DNA from 2 places in the Streptomyces sp. NPDC005402 genome. Region 1 is predicted to be linked to the other one. Evidence: riboswitches for the same ligand, from Rfam matches in the RefSeq annotation. Region 1 holds a riboswitch; the other holds the start of a gene.

Region 1 (8,159 bases):
ATCTTCATCGGCGGTCAGATCTACGAGTACACGGAGCTGGTGAAGAAGGACGGGCTCTCGCTCTCCTCCGATCCGTACGGCTCGGTGTTCTACCTGACCACCGGCTTCCACGGCATGCACGTGACGGGCGGCCTCATCGCGTTCCTGTTCGTTCTCGGGCGTACCTACGCGGCCAAGAGGTTCACCCACGAGCAGGCGACCGCAGCCATCGTCGTGTCCTACTACTGGCACTTCGTCGACGTCGTCTGGATCGGCCTCTTCGCCACGATCTACATGATCAAGTAGCCGGGCCCGCTCCCGACATCGCAAGCATCGACGCAGAAGATCCTGACACCGGGGTAATCCGTGAAAAAGCTCTCCGCACGACGACGCCACCCGCTGGCGGCGCTCGTCGTCCTACTCCTCGCGCTGGCATGCACCGGGGGGCTGTACGCCGTGTTCGCCCCCGCGGACAAGGCGAAGGCAGACGAAACCGCCCAGTCCCTGGCCATCGACGAGGGCAAGAAGCTCTTCGCCGTAGGCTGTGCCAGCTGCCACGGCACCGGCGGTCAGGGGTCCTCCGACGGTCCGAGCCTCGTGGGCGTGGGCGCCGCGGCCGTCGACTTCCAGGTCGGCACCGGCCGTATGCCGGCCCAGCAGCCGGGTGCGCAGGTTCCGCGCAAGAAGGTCATCTACACGCAGGCCGAGATCGACCAGCTGGCCGCGTACATCTCCTCGCTGGGCTCCGGCCCGAGCATCCCGACCGAGGCGCAGTACGGCCCCGACGGTGCCGACATCGCCAAGGGCGGCGAGCTCTTCCGTGACAACTGCACCCAATGTCACAATTTCACCGGCAAGGGTGGTGCGCTGACGCACGGCAAGTTCGCGCCCAGCCTCGAGGGTGTCGCCCCGAAGCACATCTACGAGGCCATGCAGACCGGCCCGCAGAACATGCCGTCGTTCCCCGACACCACGCTGTCGGAGCAGAACAAGAAGGACATCATCGCGTACCTGAACGCGGTCAACGGCGACGACACCGTGAGCCCCGGCGGCCTTGAGCTGGGCGGTCTCGGCCCGGTCTCCGAAGGCCTGTTCGCCTGGATCTTCGGCCTCGGCGCGCTGATCGCGGTCGCCGTCTGGGTCGCCGCTCGGACCGCAAAGGCCAAGAAGTCATGAGTAGCCAAGACATTCCAGAAGAGAACCTGCCCGCAGAGCAGGACGCGCACGGCGCGGTAGGCGTCGCGGACGAGAAGAACCCGTTCGCCGACCCCGGACTGCCGCCCCACGAGCACCGGGTGCAGGACATCGACGAGCGGGCCGCCAGGCGGTCCGAGCGCACGGTGGCCATGCTGTTCACGGTGTCGATGCTGGCCACTGTCGGGTTCATCGCCTCGTACGTGGGCATCCCCCACGACAAGTCGATCTACGTCTTCCCGATCGGGCACATCAACGCACTGAACTTCGCGCTGGGCCTGACCCTCGGTCTCGCCCTCTTCTCGATCGGCGCGGGCGCGGTCCACTGGGCCCGCACCCTGATGTCCGACGAGGAGATCGCCGACGAACGTCACCCGATCGAGGCGTCCCCCGAGGTCCGCGCGAAGGTCCACGCGGACTTCAAGCAGGGCGCCAAGGAGTCGGCGCTCGGCCGTCGCAAGCTGATCCGCAACACGATGTTCGGCGCGCTGGCCCTGTTCCCGCTCTCCGGCGTCATGCTGCTGCGCGACCTCGGCCCGCTGCCCGGCACCAAGCTCCGCCACACCATGTGGCGCAAGGGCCTCCAGCTCGTCAACATGAACACCAACGAGCCGCTGCGCCCCTCCGACGTCCAGGTCGGCTCGCTGACCTTCGCCAAGCCCGAGGGCCTGGAGGAGCACGACGAGGAGTTCCAGACCGAGATCGCCAAGGCCGCCCTGATGATCGTCCGCATCCAGCCGGACAACATCAAGGACAAGCGCGAGCTCGAGTGGTCGTACGAGGGAATCGTCGCGTACTCGAAGATCTGCACCCACGTCGGTTGCCCGATCTCCCTGTACGAGCAGCAGACGCACCACGTGCTCTGCCCCTGCCACCAGTCCACCTTCGACCTCTCCGACGGTGCCCGGGTGATCTTCGGCCCCGCCGGTCACGCCCTGCCGCAGCTGCGCATCGGCGTGAACGACCAGGGTTACCTCGAAGCGCTCGGCGACTTCGATGAGCCTGTCGGTCCTGCATTCTGGGAGCGCGGATGAGCACTACAGAGACCTCCGAGTCCCGCGCACGCGGGAAGGCACCGGCCGGCGAGCGCGTCGCCGACTGGGCCGACGGTCGACTGGGGATCTACTCCCTGGCCAAGAGCAACATGCGCAAGATCTTCCCCGACCACTGGTCGTTCATGTTGGGTGAGGTCTGCCTCTACAGCTTCATCATCATCATCCTCACGGGTGTGTACCTGACCTTGTTCTTCCACCCGTCGATGAACGAGGTGGAGTACCACGGCAGTTACATCCCGCTGCAGGGCCAGATGATGTCCGAGGCGTTCAACTCGACCATGCACATCTCCTTCGATGTGCGCGGTGGTCTGCTGATCCGGCAGATCCACCACTGGGCGGCGCTGATCTTCCTCGCCGGCATGTTCGTGCACATGATGCGTGTGTTCTTCACGGGCGCGTTCCGCAAGCCGCGTGAGGTCAACTGGCTGTTCGGCTTCCTGCTGTTCGTCCTCGGCATGTTCACCGGCTTCACCGGTTACTCGCTCCCGGACGACCTGCTCTCCGGCACCGGTGTCCGCTTCATGGAGGGCGCGATCCTGTCCGTGCCGATCGTCGGCACGTACCTGTCGTTCTTCCTGTTCGGCGGAGAGTTCCCGGGCGGCGACTTCGTGGCCCGCTTCTACTCGATCCACGTCCTGCTGCTGCCGGGCATCATGCTCGGCCTGGTGGTCGGCCACCTGATCCTGGTCTTCTACCACAAGCACACGCAGTTCGCGGGCCCCGGAAAGACGAACAACAACGTCGTCGGCATGCCGCTGCTGCCGGTCTACATGGCCAAGGCCGGAGGCTTCTTCTTCCTGGTCTTCGGTGTCATCGCGGCCATCGCGGCGATCGCCTCGATCAACCCGATCTGGTCGATGGGCCCCTACCGTCCCGACCAGGTGTCCACGGGCGCCCAGCCTGACTGGTACATGGGCTTCTCCGAGGGCCTGATCCGTGTCATGCCGGGCTGGGAGATCAACTTCTGGGGTCACACGCTCGTCCTGGGCGTGTTCATCCCGCTGGTGATCTTCCCGCTGGTCCTGGTCGCGATCGCGGTCTACCCGTTCATCGAGTCCTGGGTCACCGGCGACAAGCGCGAGCACCACATCCTGGACCGCCCGCGCAACGCCCCGACGCGGACCGCGTTCGGCGTCGCGTGGATCACCTGGTACATGGTGCTGCTGATCGGTGGTGGAAACGACCTCTGGGCCACCCACTTCCACCTGTCGATCAACGCCATCACCTGGTTCGTCCGGGTCGCGTTCTTCGTCGCCCCGGTCCTCGCGTTCATCGTCACCAAGCGGATCTGCCTCGGCCTCCAGCGCCGCGACAAGGACAAGGTGCTGCACGGCCGCGAGTCCGGCATCATCAAGCGCCTGCCGCACGGTGAGTTCATCGAGGTGCACGAGCCGCTCAGCCAGGAGCAGCTGCACACGCTCACGGCGCACGAGCAGTACAAGCCGGCCGCGATCGGCGCCACGGTCGACGAGAACGGCGTCGAGCGCAAGGTCAAGGGCTCCGAGAAGCTGCGCGCCAAGCTGAGCGAGGCGTACTACGGCGAGGAAGCCCAGATCCCCAAGCCGACCGTCGAGGAGTACAAGGAGATCACGAGCGGCCACGGCCACCACTGATCGCTGCGCTCGCCACGCGCGGTAGAAGGGCCCGTCCGGCACACCGGACGGGCCCTTTGCCGTGCCGTGAGGGTGCGGGTTCGGTGGGGGCGGGCGTGGTGCGCAGTTCCCCGCGCCCCTGAATGCCTGCGGCTGCCCGTTGCTGCCCGGTGGGGGCTCGGGTAGTGGGTGGCGGGCGTGGCCGCGGGGCCGATGCGCCGGGCTCGCGGCAGGCTAAGGGCTCCGTCCGAACACCGGACGGGGCCCTGTGTCGTGCTCCGGGCTGGATAGGGTGTGGGCACAGTTTTCTACGACATCTGGAGCGGCCCCATGAGCGCTGTGACCCCCGCTGGAGGCGACACCGCGGCGGGCCGTTCCTGGCCCGAGGTGCTGAACGCCCTGCTGTACGGCCGGGACCAGAGCGCCGACGCGACGGCGTGGGCGATGGACCGGATCATGCGGGGCGAGGCGACCGACGCGCAGATCGCCGGTTTCGTGGTCGCCCTCAGGGCCAAGGGCGAGACGGTCGAGGAGATCAACGGGCTCGTCCGGGCCATGTACGAGCACGCCAACGTGATCGAGGTCCCCGGGCGGACGGTGGACGTCGTCGGCACCGGCGGCGACGGCGCCAAGACGGTCAACATCTCCACCATGTCGGCGATCGTCGTGGCCGGAGCCGGTGCCACCGTCGTCAAGCACGGCAACCGGGCCGCTTCCTCCGCGTCCGGTGCCTCGGACGTCCTGGAGAAGCTCGGCGTCAATCTGGAACTGACCCCGCGGCGGGTGGCCGAGGTGGCCGGGGAGGCCGGGATCACGTTCTGCTTCGCGATCAAGTTCCATCCGGCGCTGCGTCACGCGGGTGCCGCACGCGGCCAGTTGGGCATCCGCACGGTGTTCAACATCCTCGGCCCGCTGACCAACCCCGCCCGGGTGCGGTCCCAGGCGGTCGGGGTCGCCGATCCGCGCATGGCGCCGGTCGTCGCGGGCGTCTTCGCCGAGCGCGGCAACTCCGCCCTCGTCTTCCGCGGTGACGACGGCCTCGACGAGCTGACGACCACGTCGACCTCCCGCGTCTGGATCGTCCGCGACGGCAAGGTCACCGAGGAGAGCTTCGACCCCCGGGACGTCGGCATCGACCTGGTGCCGGTGGAGGCCCTGCGGGGCGGTGACCCGGCGTACAACGCGGAGGTCGCCCGCACCCTCCTGGACGGCGAGAGGGGCCCGGTCCGGGACGCCGTACTCCTGAACTCGGCGGCCGCGCTGGTGGCCCTGGACCCGGGGACGGGGACGCTGGCCGAGCAGCTGAGGGCCGGGATGGACAGGGCCGCCGAGTCGATCGACTCGGGGTCGGCGAAGCGGACGCTGGAGCGCTGGGTGGCCGCGAGCAACGCGTAGCGGCCGCCGCACAGGGTGTCGTCCCGCGATCCGGACACGGGTTGCGGGGCGACGATCATTTCGCGTACGTTTTTGTGTCAGGTCATGAGTGACAGTCATGAGGCCCCGGCCGACTGTCCGGCAACCCTCCGTCCGTGGCGGGGTGCCCCGGGTGAAGACCAGGCCGTGAGCAGCGAGGTTCACGGCAAGCGCGGGCCCCTCTCGAATCCAGGGGTCCTGGTCGTTCGAGGGAGTCTTCCGTGAGCAAGCGAATGCGATAGGGCGCCGAGCCCCGCCTCCGCACACCCATCACCCCTTTCTCTTTTCACGGGAGTTCCCCATGTCTGTCCTCACCGCTGCCTCCGCCCAGACCATTTGTGCCCAGCTGCCCGTTCTGGGGCGAGATGTCACCGTCCCGCTCGTCACCGGCGGCGAAGTCACCTACGCCGCGCTCGACTACGCGGCCAGCGCACCGGCTCTCCAGCGGGTCTGGGACGACGTGGCGGCGTACGCGCCCTACTACGGCAGCGTGCACCGCGGGGCCGGCTACCTCTCCCAGCTGTCGACCGACCTCTTCGAGAACGCCCGCAGGACCGTCACCGAGTTCCTCGACTGCCGCGACGACGACCAGTTGATCTTCACCCGGTCCACCACCGACTCGCTCAACCTCCTCGCCGCCGCCCTGCCCGTCGACTGCCAGGTCTTCGTCTTCGAGACCGAGCACCACGCGAGCCTGCTGCCCTGGAAGGACGCCCGGGTCAGCTACCTCGACGCCCCGCGCACCCCGCGGCAGGCCGTGGAGACCCTGGAGAAGGCCCTCGCCGACCGCGACCCCGACGGCCCGGCCCTGGTGTGCGTCACCGGCGCCTCCAACGTCACCGGTGAGCTGTGGCCGGTCCGCGAGCTGGCCGCCGCCGCCCACGCGCACGGCGCCCGGATCGTCCTGGACGCGGCCCAGCTGGCTCCGCACCACCCGCTGAGCGTCCGTGACCTCGACGTCGACTGGGTCGCCTTCTCCGGCCACAAGCTCTACGCCCCCTTCGGCTCCGGCGTCCTGGCGGGCCGCGCCGACTGGCTGAAGGCCGCCGACCCCTACCTCGCGGGCGGCGGCGCCAGCCGCAAGGTCACCCGGCGCGAGGACGGGGGAGTGGACGTGGAGTGGCACGACAGCGCCGCGCGGCATGAGGCGGGCTCGCCCAACGTCATCGGCGCCTACTCCATCGCCTCCGCCTGCAAGGCGCTGACCGAGGCCGGATTCGACAGCCTGGTCGCCCGCGAGCAGTACCTGATCGAGAAGGTCCGCCAGGGTCTCGCCGAGGTCCCCGAGGTCCGCGTCCTGTCCCTCTTCGGCGACGACGCTCCCCGGGTCGGCGTGATCTCCTTCGTCGTCGAGGGCTGGAACAGCTCCCACTTCGCCGCCGCCCTGTCCGCCGAGTACGGCATCGGCGTCCGCGACGGCCTCTTCTGCGCCCACCCCCTCGTCCGCACCCTCCTCGGCAGCGACCCGCAGTCCCAGGGCGAGTGCGGCGCCCCCGAGGCCGCGCCCGGCGAGAAGTCGCTCAACGCGATCCGGGTGAGCTTCGGCGCGGGCACGCCCGACGAGCACGTGGAGCGGTTCGTGAAGGCCGTGAAGGAACTGGTCGCGGACGGTGCGAAGTGGACGTACCGCACCGAGGACGGGCGCTGCGTCCCGGCCGTCTGACGTACCGACGTCCGGCGCGCGTATACGCTCCCCCTCAGCAGCCGTACGGAAAGCAGGGGGAGCACCGGGTGCAGGAGCTGCGCGAGACGGACCCGCGGACCATCGGGCCCTACGAGGTCCTGGGCAGACTCGGGTCCGGCGGCATGGGCGAGGTGTATCTCGCCGAGGCGCGCGGCGGCTTACGGCTGGCCGTGAAGGTCGTACGGGCCGAGCACGCCGAGGACCGCACCTTCCGTGCCCGGTTCCGGCACGAGGTCCGGGCCGCGCAGACCGTCGGTGGGGCGGGCACGTACACCGCGCGGGTCGTGGACGCGGACACCGAGGCCGCGCGGCCGTGGATGGCGACGGAGTTCGTGGCGGGGCCCAACCTGCGGGACGCGGTGCTCGACCGGGGACCGCTGGCCGGGGACGCGGTACGGCTGCTGGCGGCCGCGCTCGCCGAGGCGCTCGCCGCGATCCACGCCAAGGGGCTGGTGCACCGGGACCTCAAACCCTCCAACATCCTGCTCGCGCCCGACGGCCCCCGGGTCATCGACTTCGGGATCGTCCGGGCCCTGGAAGGCACCGCCCTGACCCGGACCGGCGTGGTCGTCGGGTCGGTCGGCTATCTCTCGCCCGAACAGATCCGCAACGGCGCCCAGGTGGTGCCGGCCAGTGACGTCTTCTCCCTGGGCGCGGTCCTCGCCTACGCGTCCGGCGGCAAGGAACCCTTCGGCGAGGGTCAGGATTCGGTCGTTCTGCTGCGGATCCTGACCGGTGACGTCGACCTGTCCGCCGTACCGCCGGAGCAGTTGCCGCTGGTGGAGGCGTGTCTGCGGGACGACCCCGGTGCGCGGCCGACCCCGACGGAGCTGGTCGCGGCCGCGGGGCACACCGCGGGGTCGCTGCGCGAGGGCCTGCGGCCGGGGTGGTACGCCCCCGGTGCCGTGCAGGAGCCCGAGGCCGCTCGCAGCGGTGCGCACTGGGTTCCCGCGCACGACTCGGGGGAGCGCGAGAGCCGGGTCGAGTACGTGGCGCCCGTGACCGTCACGGACGTCCCCGCGGTCACCCATGTGACACCGGCCCCTGCCCCGCCCTCCCGGCGGAGGCTGCTGCGGGCCGTGGCGGGCGGCGCAGGGGTCGTGGCGGCCGGAGGTGTGGGCGGGTGGCTGTGGCTGCGGGACTCGCCGGAGGGGGCCGCGCGGGCCGGGGCGGGATCCCCGACGGGCGCGCATGCGACGGGCTGGCAGTACAAGGTCCAGGGACTGGGTGGGCGGCGCGGCC
Region 2 (8,159 bases), on a different contig from region 1:
CCAGTCCGTCCTCGGCGCGCCCGCGCACGGCACCGGCCGCGGTGCGCACTTCGAGACCCTCGGCTGACGTCATCGGTCGAACTCCTCACAGGTCGGGGCTGTTTCGCCTCACTTCAGCCCACGTCCCTTGCCTGAGTCAACCAAGTCGAGGTTCCTTGTGCCGTCAGCTCAACGACTTCAGCGCGGACGCGTCGTACGGCGCGAGCTCGTCGAAGCGGCCGGCCAGTACCTTCGCGGCCCACTCGGGGTCCTGGAGCAGCGCCCGCCCGACGGCGACCATGTCGTACTCGTCGCGCTCCAGGGCGTCGAGCAGGTCGTCGATGCCCTTGACCGGGGAGCCCTCGCCCATGAAGCCCTTGATGAAGTCGCCGTCGAGGCCGACCGAGCCGACGGTGATGGTGGTCCTGCCGGTGAGCTTCTTGGTCCAGCCGGCGAGGTTGAGGTCGGAGCCGTCGAACTCCGGGAGCCAGTAGCGGCGGGTGGAGGCGTGGAAGGCGTCGACACCGGCCTCGGCGAGCGGGGCCAGGATCGCCTCCAGCTCCTCCGGGGTTTCCGCGAGCCGCGCCTTGTAGGCCTCCTGCTTCCACTGCGAGTACCGGAAGATGACCGGGAACTCGGGCGACACCGTCTCGCGTACGGCCGCCACGATCTCGGCCGCGAACTTCGTACGGGCGACCGGGTCACCGCCGTAGGCGTCGGTGCGGCGGTTGGTGCCCGCCCACAGGAACTGGTCGAGGAGGTAGCCGTGGGCGCCGTGGAGTTCCACGCCGTCGAAGCCGATGCGCTCGGCGGCGGCCGCGGCCTCGGCGAACGCGCCGATGACGTCGTCCAGGTCGCGCTGGGTCATCGCCTTGCCGGTGGGCTCGTCGGCGCCGGGCCGCACCCCGGAGGGGCCGACGGCGGGGGCGTCGACGTAGGGCTGCTGGCCCTGCTCGCGGACCATGCCGATGTGCCACAGCTGCGGGACGATGGTGCCGCCCGCCGCGTGCACCTGCTCGGCGACCTTCGCCCAGCCCGCCAGCTGCTCCTCACCGTGGAACCGGGGGACGCTGTCGCTGTTCCCGGCCGACTCGTGGCCGACGTAGGTGCCCTCGGTGACGATCAGACCGACTCCGGCGGCCGCCCGGCGCGAGTAGTACGACGCCACGTTCTCTCCGGGGACGCCGCCCGGGGAGAACATGCGGGTCATGGGCGCCATCGCGATGCGGTTCGGGACGGTCAGGCCGTTGATGTGGACCGGGCGGGAGAGGATCTCGGCGGCACGGGAGGTGGCGGGGGCGGTCACGTGGGGCACTCCTGAGGGGACGGGCGACGAGCGGGATACCCGTCGGTATGTGCAAAGTACACAGGCGTCAACCGCCTCGCCCACCACACGCATCCCCGGCCTGCTGTGATTCCGGCCACCGGCATGAAGAAGGCCCGCCCCACGATGGTGGGACGGGCCTTCTGTCGAGCGCTGGGCAGGCCTTGCACCTGCATCTCCCCGCAGGAAGCGGGACATCTTTCCTTGGACCACCAACGCGTAGTCGGCCGACGGGAGTTCACGTCGGGCGGCTCGTGATCAAGCATAGCGCAGAAAAAACCGAGGGCGGCACACCCCGCTTCCGGGAGTGCCGCCCTCGGCAAGGACGCAGATCAACCAGGGGTCGATCAGAAGTCCATGTCACCGCCCGGCATACCGCCACCGGCGGGCGCGGCGGCCTTCTCCGGCTTGTCGGCGATGACGGCCTCGGTGGTGAGGAAGAGCGCGGCGATGGAGGCGGCGTTCTGCAGGGCAGAGCGCGTGACCTTCGCCGGGTCGATGATGCCCTCGGCGATCATGTCGACGTACTCACCGGTCGCGGCGTTCAGGCCGTGGCCGACGGGCAGGTTGCGCACCTTCTCGACGATGACGCCACCCTCGAGACCACCGTTGACGGCGATCTGCTTGAGCGGGGCCTCCAGCGCGAGCTTCACGGCGTTGGCGCCGGTCAGCTCGTCACCCGAGAGGTCCAGCTTCTCGAAGACGCTGGAGGCCTGGAGGAGCGCCACGCCACCACCGGCGACGATGCCCTCCTCGACGGCCGCCTTGGCGTTGCGCACGGCGTCCTCGATGCGGTGCTTGCGCTCCTTGAGCTCGACCTCGGTCGCGGCACCGGCCTTGATGACGGCGACACCACCGGCGAGCTTGGCCAGGCGCTCCTGGAGCTTCTCGCGGTCGTAGTCCGAGTCGCTGTTCTCGATCTCGGCGCGGATCTGGTTGACCCGGCCGTTGACCTGGTCCGAGGACCCGGCACCGTCGACGATGGTGGTCTCGTCCTTGGTGATGACGACCTTGCGGGCGCGGCCCAGGAGGTCCAGGGTCGCGTTCTCCAGCTTGAGGCCGACCTCCTCGGAGATGACCTCGCCGCCCGTGAGGATGGCGATGTCGCCGAGCATGGCCTTGCGGCGGTCACCGAAGCCCGGGGCCTTGACGGCGACGGACTTGAAGGTGCCGCGGATCTTGTTGACGACCAGGGTCGACAGGGCCTCGCCCTCGACGTCCTCGGCGATGATCAGCAGCGGCTTGCCCGACTGCATGACCTTCTCCAGGAGCGGGAGCAGGTCCTTGACGGAGCCGATCTTGGAGTTGGCGATGAGGATGTAGGGGTCGTCGAGCGACGCCTCCATCCGCTCCATGTCGGTGGCGAAGTACGCCGAGATGTAGCCCTTGTCGAAGCGCATACCCTCGGTGAGCTCCAGCTCCAGACCGAAGGTCTGGGACTCCTCGACGGTGATGACGCCTTCCTTGCCGACCTTGTCCATCGCCTCGGCGATGAGCTCGCCGATCTGGGTGTCGGCGGCGGAGATGGAGGCCGTGGAGGCGATCTGCTCCTTGGTCTCGACATCCTTGGCCTGCTCGAGCAGAGCGGCGGAGACGGCCTCGACGGCCTTCTCGATACCGCGCTTGAGGGCCATGGGGTTGGCGCCGGCGGCTACGTTGCGCAGGCCTTCCTTGACCAGGGCCTGCGCCAGAACGGTCGCGGTGGTCGTACCGTCACCGGCGACGTCGTCCGTCTTCTTGGCGACTTCCTTGACCAGCTCGGCGCCGATCTTCTCGTACGGGTCCTCGAGCTCGATCTCCTTGGCGATGGAGACACCATCGTTGGTGATCGTGGGGGCGCCCCACTTCTTCTCGAGGACGACGTTGCGGCCCTTGGGGCCGAGCGTCACCTTCACGGCGTCCGCGAGCTGGTTCATGCCGCGCTCGAGGCCGCGCCGCGCCTCCTCGTCGAACGCGATGATCTTGGCCATGTGAAGTGGTCCCTCCAGGACTGGGGGTGATTCCTTCGGACCGCGCCCGCGCCCGCGACGGACGGCTCGCCGGCCTGTGGATCCTTGCCCCACATGGCCTGCGGGCCTCACCGACCCGGTCCATCTTTGTCACTCTCACCTTCAGAGTGCTAACGCCAATGATTAGCACTCGGCATGGTCGAGTGCAAGCGCCTCTCGGCTATCGGGCCACCTCTCCGGCCGTCCGCCCACCCCACGGGACCCACACCGACCCGCACCACGAGCCCCGGGCGGACCGAGCCCGACCGACACCGCCGCCGTTGACGACGCCCGCTCCGCCACGCGGCCCGGCGGAGCGGTCTTCGTGCCGTGCGGCACGCGGGCGGGGGTGTCGGGCGGTTGGGTCGGGCGCCCGGACATGCCGGAGGGCCCGTACCCATGACTCCCCATGGGGTACGAGCCCTCCGAATGAAGAACGAAGAACGACGCTGTTGTTACCCGGCGCGTGCTTCAGCCAGTCGCGAGACGGACCATGTCCGCCTGCGGCCCCTTCTGACCCTGCGAGATCTCGAACTCGACCCGCTGGCCCTCTTCAAGGGTGCGGTAGCCGTCCATCTGAATCGCGCTGTAGTGGACGAATACATCCGCACCACCGTCGACCGCGATGAAGCCGTACCCCTTCTCCGCGTTGAACCACTTGACGGTGCCCTGAGCCATGCCTAACTCCCCTATTACTGGCCCTTGCACGGACCCACACTTCATGGATCCGGGTCAGACCTCACCCCCCACATGGTTGGGGGCGTGCGCCGGAACGCGTCGACCGCGGCTGAATGTATCTGTCCAACTGCCGTCTGCAACAGGTCAATCGGACGAGAATTCTGGACGGACGGGGTCCGGAATGTAGCGAGAATTCGCCTGAATTCGGGGCAAGTCGGGCCCCATAAAGGACACATAAGGCACATAAGACGCGCACACTTTGGCTACTTCTCATCGCCTGCGAAGCGAGAACTCATATGCATGCGGCATGAAGAGAGCCGCAGCTTCCCCAACTGTACCGCGCTCAACCATAGAGAATTGCCCCCTCCGCTTCTCTCGCGGAGAGGGCAATCGGATGAACACTCGGTAATTACTGTTACCGAAGGTAATGACCAGTCATACGGTCACCCGCCGGCGACCGCCGGGATGATGGACACGCCGGCCCCGTCGGGCGTCGCCGTCTCCAGCCCCTGCTCGAACCGCACATCGTCGTCGTTCACGTACACATTCACGAACCGCCGCAGCTTGCCCTGGTCGTCGAGAACACGCGCGGCGATACCCGTGTGGTTCTTCTCCAGATCGGCGATGACCTCGGCGAGGGTTCCCCCCTCGGCCTGCACCTCGGCCTGCCCGCCGGTGTAGGTGCGCAGGATGGTGGGGATACGGACGGAAACGCTCATGTTCAGACCTCCGGTCAGGTAAACGAACAACGACTACGCGAGGCCGGCCTCACGGAACGAATCAAGGTTGGGGCGAATGGTCGCGGTCAGACCCGTACCCGCCACCGCGTCCAGCGTCTTGAGCCCGTCGCCCGTGTTCAGCACAACGGTCGTCTTCGTCGGGTCGAGCAGCCCGTTCTCGATCAGCTTCTTCGTCACACCCACGGTCACCCCACCCGCGGTCTCCGCGAAGATGCCCTCCGTGCGCGCGAGCAGCTTGATCGCGTCGACGACCTGCTCGTCGTTGACGTCCTCCACCGCCCCGCCGGTACGACGCGCGATGTCCAGCACGTACGGGCCGTCCGCGGGGTTGCCGATGGCCAGCGACTTGGCGATGGTGTTCGGCTTCTGCGGCCGGACCACGTCGTGGCCCGCCTTGTACGCCACCGACACCGGCGAGCACCCCTCGGCCTGCGCGCCGAAGATCTTGTACGGCTTGTCCTCGACGAGCCCGAGCTTGATCAGCTCCTGCAGACCCTTGTCGATCTTCGTGAGCTGGGAGCCGGAGGCGATCGGCACGACCAGCTGGTCGGGAAGCCGCCAGCCCAGCTGCTCGCAGATCTCGTACGCCAGGGTCTTGGACCCCTCCGCGTAGTACGGCCGCAGGTTGACGTTGACGAAGCCCCAGCCCTCGCCGGCCGGGTCGCCGATCAGCTCGGAGCAGAAGCGGTTCACGTCGTCGTAGTTGCCCTCGATGCCGACGAGCTCGCCGCCGTAGATCGCGGCCATGACGACCTTGCCCTGCTCCAGGTCGTGCGGGATGAACACGCAGGAACGGAAGCCGGCCCGGGCGGCCGCGGCACCCACCGCACCGGCCAGGTTGCCGGTCGAGGAGCAGGAGAGGGTGGTGAAGCCGAAGGCACGCGCTGCTTCCAGGGCCTGCGCGACGACGCGGTCCTTGAAGGAGTGCGTCGGGTTGCCGGAGTCGTCCTTGACGTACAGGCCGCCGGTGACGCCGAGCTCACGGGCGAGGTTGTCGGCCTTGACGAGCTGGGTCCAGCCGGGGTTGATGTTGGGCTTGTCCGCCACGTCCGCGGGGACGGGCAGCAGCGGGGCGTAGCGCCAGATGTTCGCGGGTCCCGCCTCGATACGCTTGCGGAGCTCCTCGGTGTCGTAGGCCGAGAAGTCGTACGCGATCTCGAGCGGGCCGAAACACTCCTCGCAGGCGAAGACGGGGCCGAGCGGGACGCGGTGGCCGCATTCGCGGCAGCTCAGCGCCGCGGCGGGACCCAGATCGACGGAGTTCGTGGTGCTTGCAACAGTCTGCGCAGCCATGGAGGCGAGGCCCTTTCCTCATCTTCCTCACGACGCACTTCGCCGTGAGACGGATTTGGCACCTTCCCTAATCGGGAGCCTCGCGGAGACGATCGTCAGCGATCGCTACGAGAACCGACTGGAGGGTTGCCGGGGCTTCATCGGGCCGTATCCCTCTGCCCCTCTGGATGAGCGGTATGAAGTTGTGAACGGCGGGCCACCCTGGACATGCGATGGTCATCCGCGTTGTTCAAGACTGTAACCGACGACCGGGACAGTTGAGATAGTCGTCCGAACGGCGAGATGGATCACACGCAGATCACACGCAGAGGAGCCGCGCACTGTGCTGAACGAAGTCGAGCGCTGGCTGGCCACCCGGTCCTGGTCCGTGACCGATCGCCCGCTCCACCGGATCATGGCCGCGAAGCGGAGCACGGGTCGGACCGTCAGTGTCGTCCTGCCCGCGCTCAACGAGGAGGAGACGGTCGGTGACATCGTCGCCGTGATCCGTCATGACCTCATGCAGCAGGTCCCGCTCGTCGACGAGATCGTCGTCGTCGACTCGGGATCGACCGACCGCACGTCCGAGGTCGCCGCCGCGGCCGGTGCGCGGGTCGTCCACCGCGACGAGATCCTCCCGCGCATACCCGCCGTGCCCGGCAAGGGCGAGGTCCTGTGGCGCTCCCTGCTCGCCACCACCGGGGACATCGTCTGTTTCATCGACGCCGACCTGAAGGAGTTCTCCTCGGAGTTCGTCTCCGGCATCGTCGGCCCGCTGCTCACCGACCCCGGGGTCGACCTGGTCAAGGGCATGTACGACCGTCCCCTGGGCGGCGCCGCCGGGCAGGGCGGCCGGGTCACCGAGCTCATGGCGCGCCCGCTGCTGAACATGCACTGGCCCCAGCTGGCCGGTTTCGTGCAGCCGCTGGGCGGCGAGTACGCGGCCCGGCGCTCGTTGCTGGAGCAGCTTCCGTTCCCCGTCGGCTACGGCGTCGAGCTCGGCATGCTGGTCGACGCCCTGCACCTGGTCGGCCTGGACGCCCTCGCCCAGGTCGACGTGGGGGTGCGCAAACACCGTCACCAGGACGGGCAGGCCCTGGGCCGGATGTCCGCCGCGATCTACCGCACCGCCCAGCTCCGGCTGGCCCGCGGCCATATGATCCGACCCTCCCTCACCCAGTTCGAACGGGGCCGGGACGGCTTCGAGCCGCGCACGTACTCCGTGGACACGGAGGAGCGGCCGCCGATGGTGGAGATCGCGGAGTACGCGGAGCGGAAGGTCGCGTGACCGGGCCACGCGTTCCGTATACGGCTCCCCACTGAGCGCAACCGTACGTTTGAGCGGTTCCGGACCGGGCTAGGTTGAGGCGTATGGCTTCCACGCACGGCGCTGCTCACCAGGTGCTGGTCGCGTCCAATCGCGGCCCGGTCTCTTACGAAGTGGGCGAGGACGGCTCGCTGAACGCGAAACGGGGCGGCGGCGGGCTCGTCTCCGGTCTGTCGGCGATCGGACCGGACGCGGGCGCACTGTGGGTGTGCTCGGCGCTGTCCGACGGCGACCGCGAGGCGGTACGGCAGGGGGTCGGCGAGGACGGCGTCCGGATGCTCCCGATCCCGGCCGACGTGCACGCCGACGCGTACAACGGCATCGCGAACTCGGTCCTCTGGTTCGTCCACCACCTGCTCTACCAGACCCCGCTGGAGCCGTCCTTCGACGCGGAGTTCCGGCGGCAGTGGGCGTCGTACGAGACGTACAACCGCGCCTTCGCCGAGGCACTCGCCGAGGAGGCGGCCCAGGGGGCGGCGGTCCTGGTGCAGGACTACCACCTGTGCCTGGTGCCGGGGATGCTCCGCGAACTCCGCCCCGACCTGCGCATCGCCCACTTCTCGCACACACCGTGGGCGCCGGTGGACTACTTCCGGATGCTGCCGGACGACATCGCGTCCCAGCTGCTGCGGGGCATGCTCGGCGCCGACCGGCTCGGCTTCCTCACCCGCCGCTGGGCGGACGCCTTCACGACCTGCTGTACGGAGCTCGCCGGCGGGCTCGGAGAAACGCTTGTCGGGGTGCACGGGCTGGGCGCGGACGCGGACTTCCTGCGGGCGCGCTCCCACGAGGCCGACGTGGAGGAGCGGATCGTCGGTCTCCGCGAGGAGATCGGTGCGGGCCGGAAGGCG

The links. Region 1 has a riboswitch for S-adenosylmethionine ahead of ABZT02_RS09920 (aminotransferase class V-fold PLP-dependent enzyme). Riboswitches for the same ligand answer to the same signal wherever they lie in the genome.
Region 2: linked by a shared signal. The riboswitch ahead of thrC (threonine synthase) and the one ahead of ABZT02_RS09920 (aminotransferase class V-fold PLP-dependent enzyme) in region 1 are both predicted to bind S-adenosylmethionine.

What each region holds. Positions count from the first base shown of each region.
Region 1 covers NZ_JBEXFB010000004.1:312,645-320,803, forward strand. Annotated here, with positions in the region: gene ABZT02_RS09895 (heme-copper oxidase subunit III) at 1-285, shown strand, start outside; gene ABZT02_RS09900 (c-type cytochrome) at 346-1,155, shown strand; gene ABZT02_RS09905 (Rieske 2Fe-2S domain-containing protein) at 1,152-2,207, shown strand; gene ABZT02_RS09910 (cytochrome bc complex cytochrome b subunit) at 2,204-3,841, shown strand; gene trpD (anthranilate phosphoribosyltransferase) at 4,151-5,215, shown strand; SAM riboswitch class IV at 5,296-5,412, shown strand; gene ABZT02_RS09920 (aminotransferase class V-fold PLP-dependent enzyme) at 5,535-6,896, shown strand; gene ABZT02_RS09925 (serine/threonine-protein kinase) at 6,965-8,159, shown strand, end outside.
Region 2 covers NZ_JBEXFB010000018.1:52,478-60,636, forward strand. Annotated here, with positions in the region: gene ABZT02_RS30510 (carboxylesterase family protein) at 1-73, opposite strand, end outside; gene ABZT02_RS30515 (NADH:flavin oxidoreductase) at 164-1,285, opposite strand; gene groL (chaperonin GroEL) at 1,651-3,273, opposite strand; gene ABZT02_RS30525 (cold-shock protein) at 3,763-3,969, opposite strand; gene ABZT02_RS30530 (MoaD/ThiS family protein) at 4,413-4,688, opposite strand; gene thrC (threonine synthase) at 4,722-6,002, opposite strand; SAM riboswitch class I at 6,018-6,176, opposite strand; gene ABZT02_RS30540 (glucosyl-3-phosphoglycerate synthase) at 6,325-7,269, shown strand; gene ABZT02_RS30545 (trehalose-6-phosphate synthase) at 7,353-8,159, shown strand, end outside.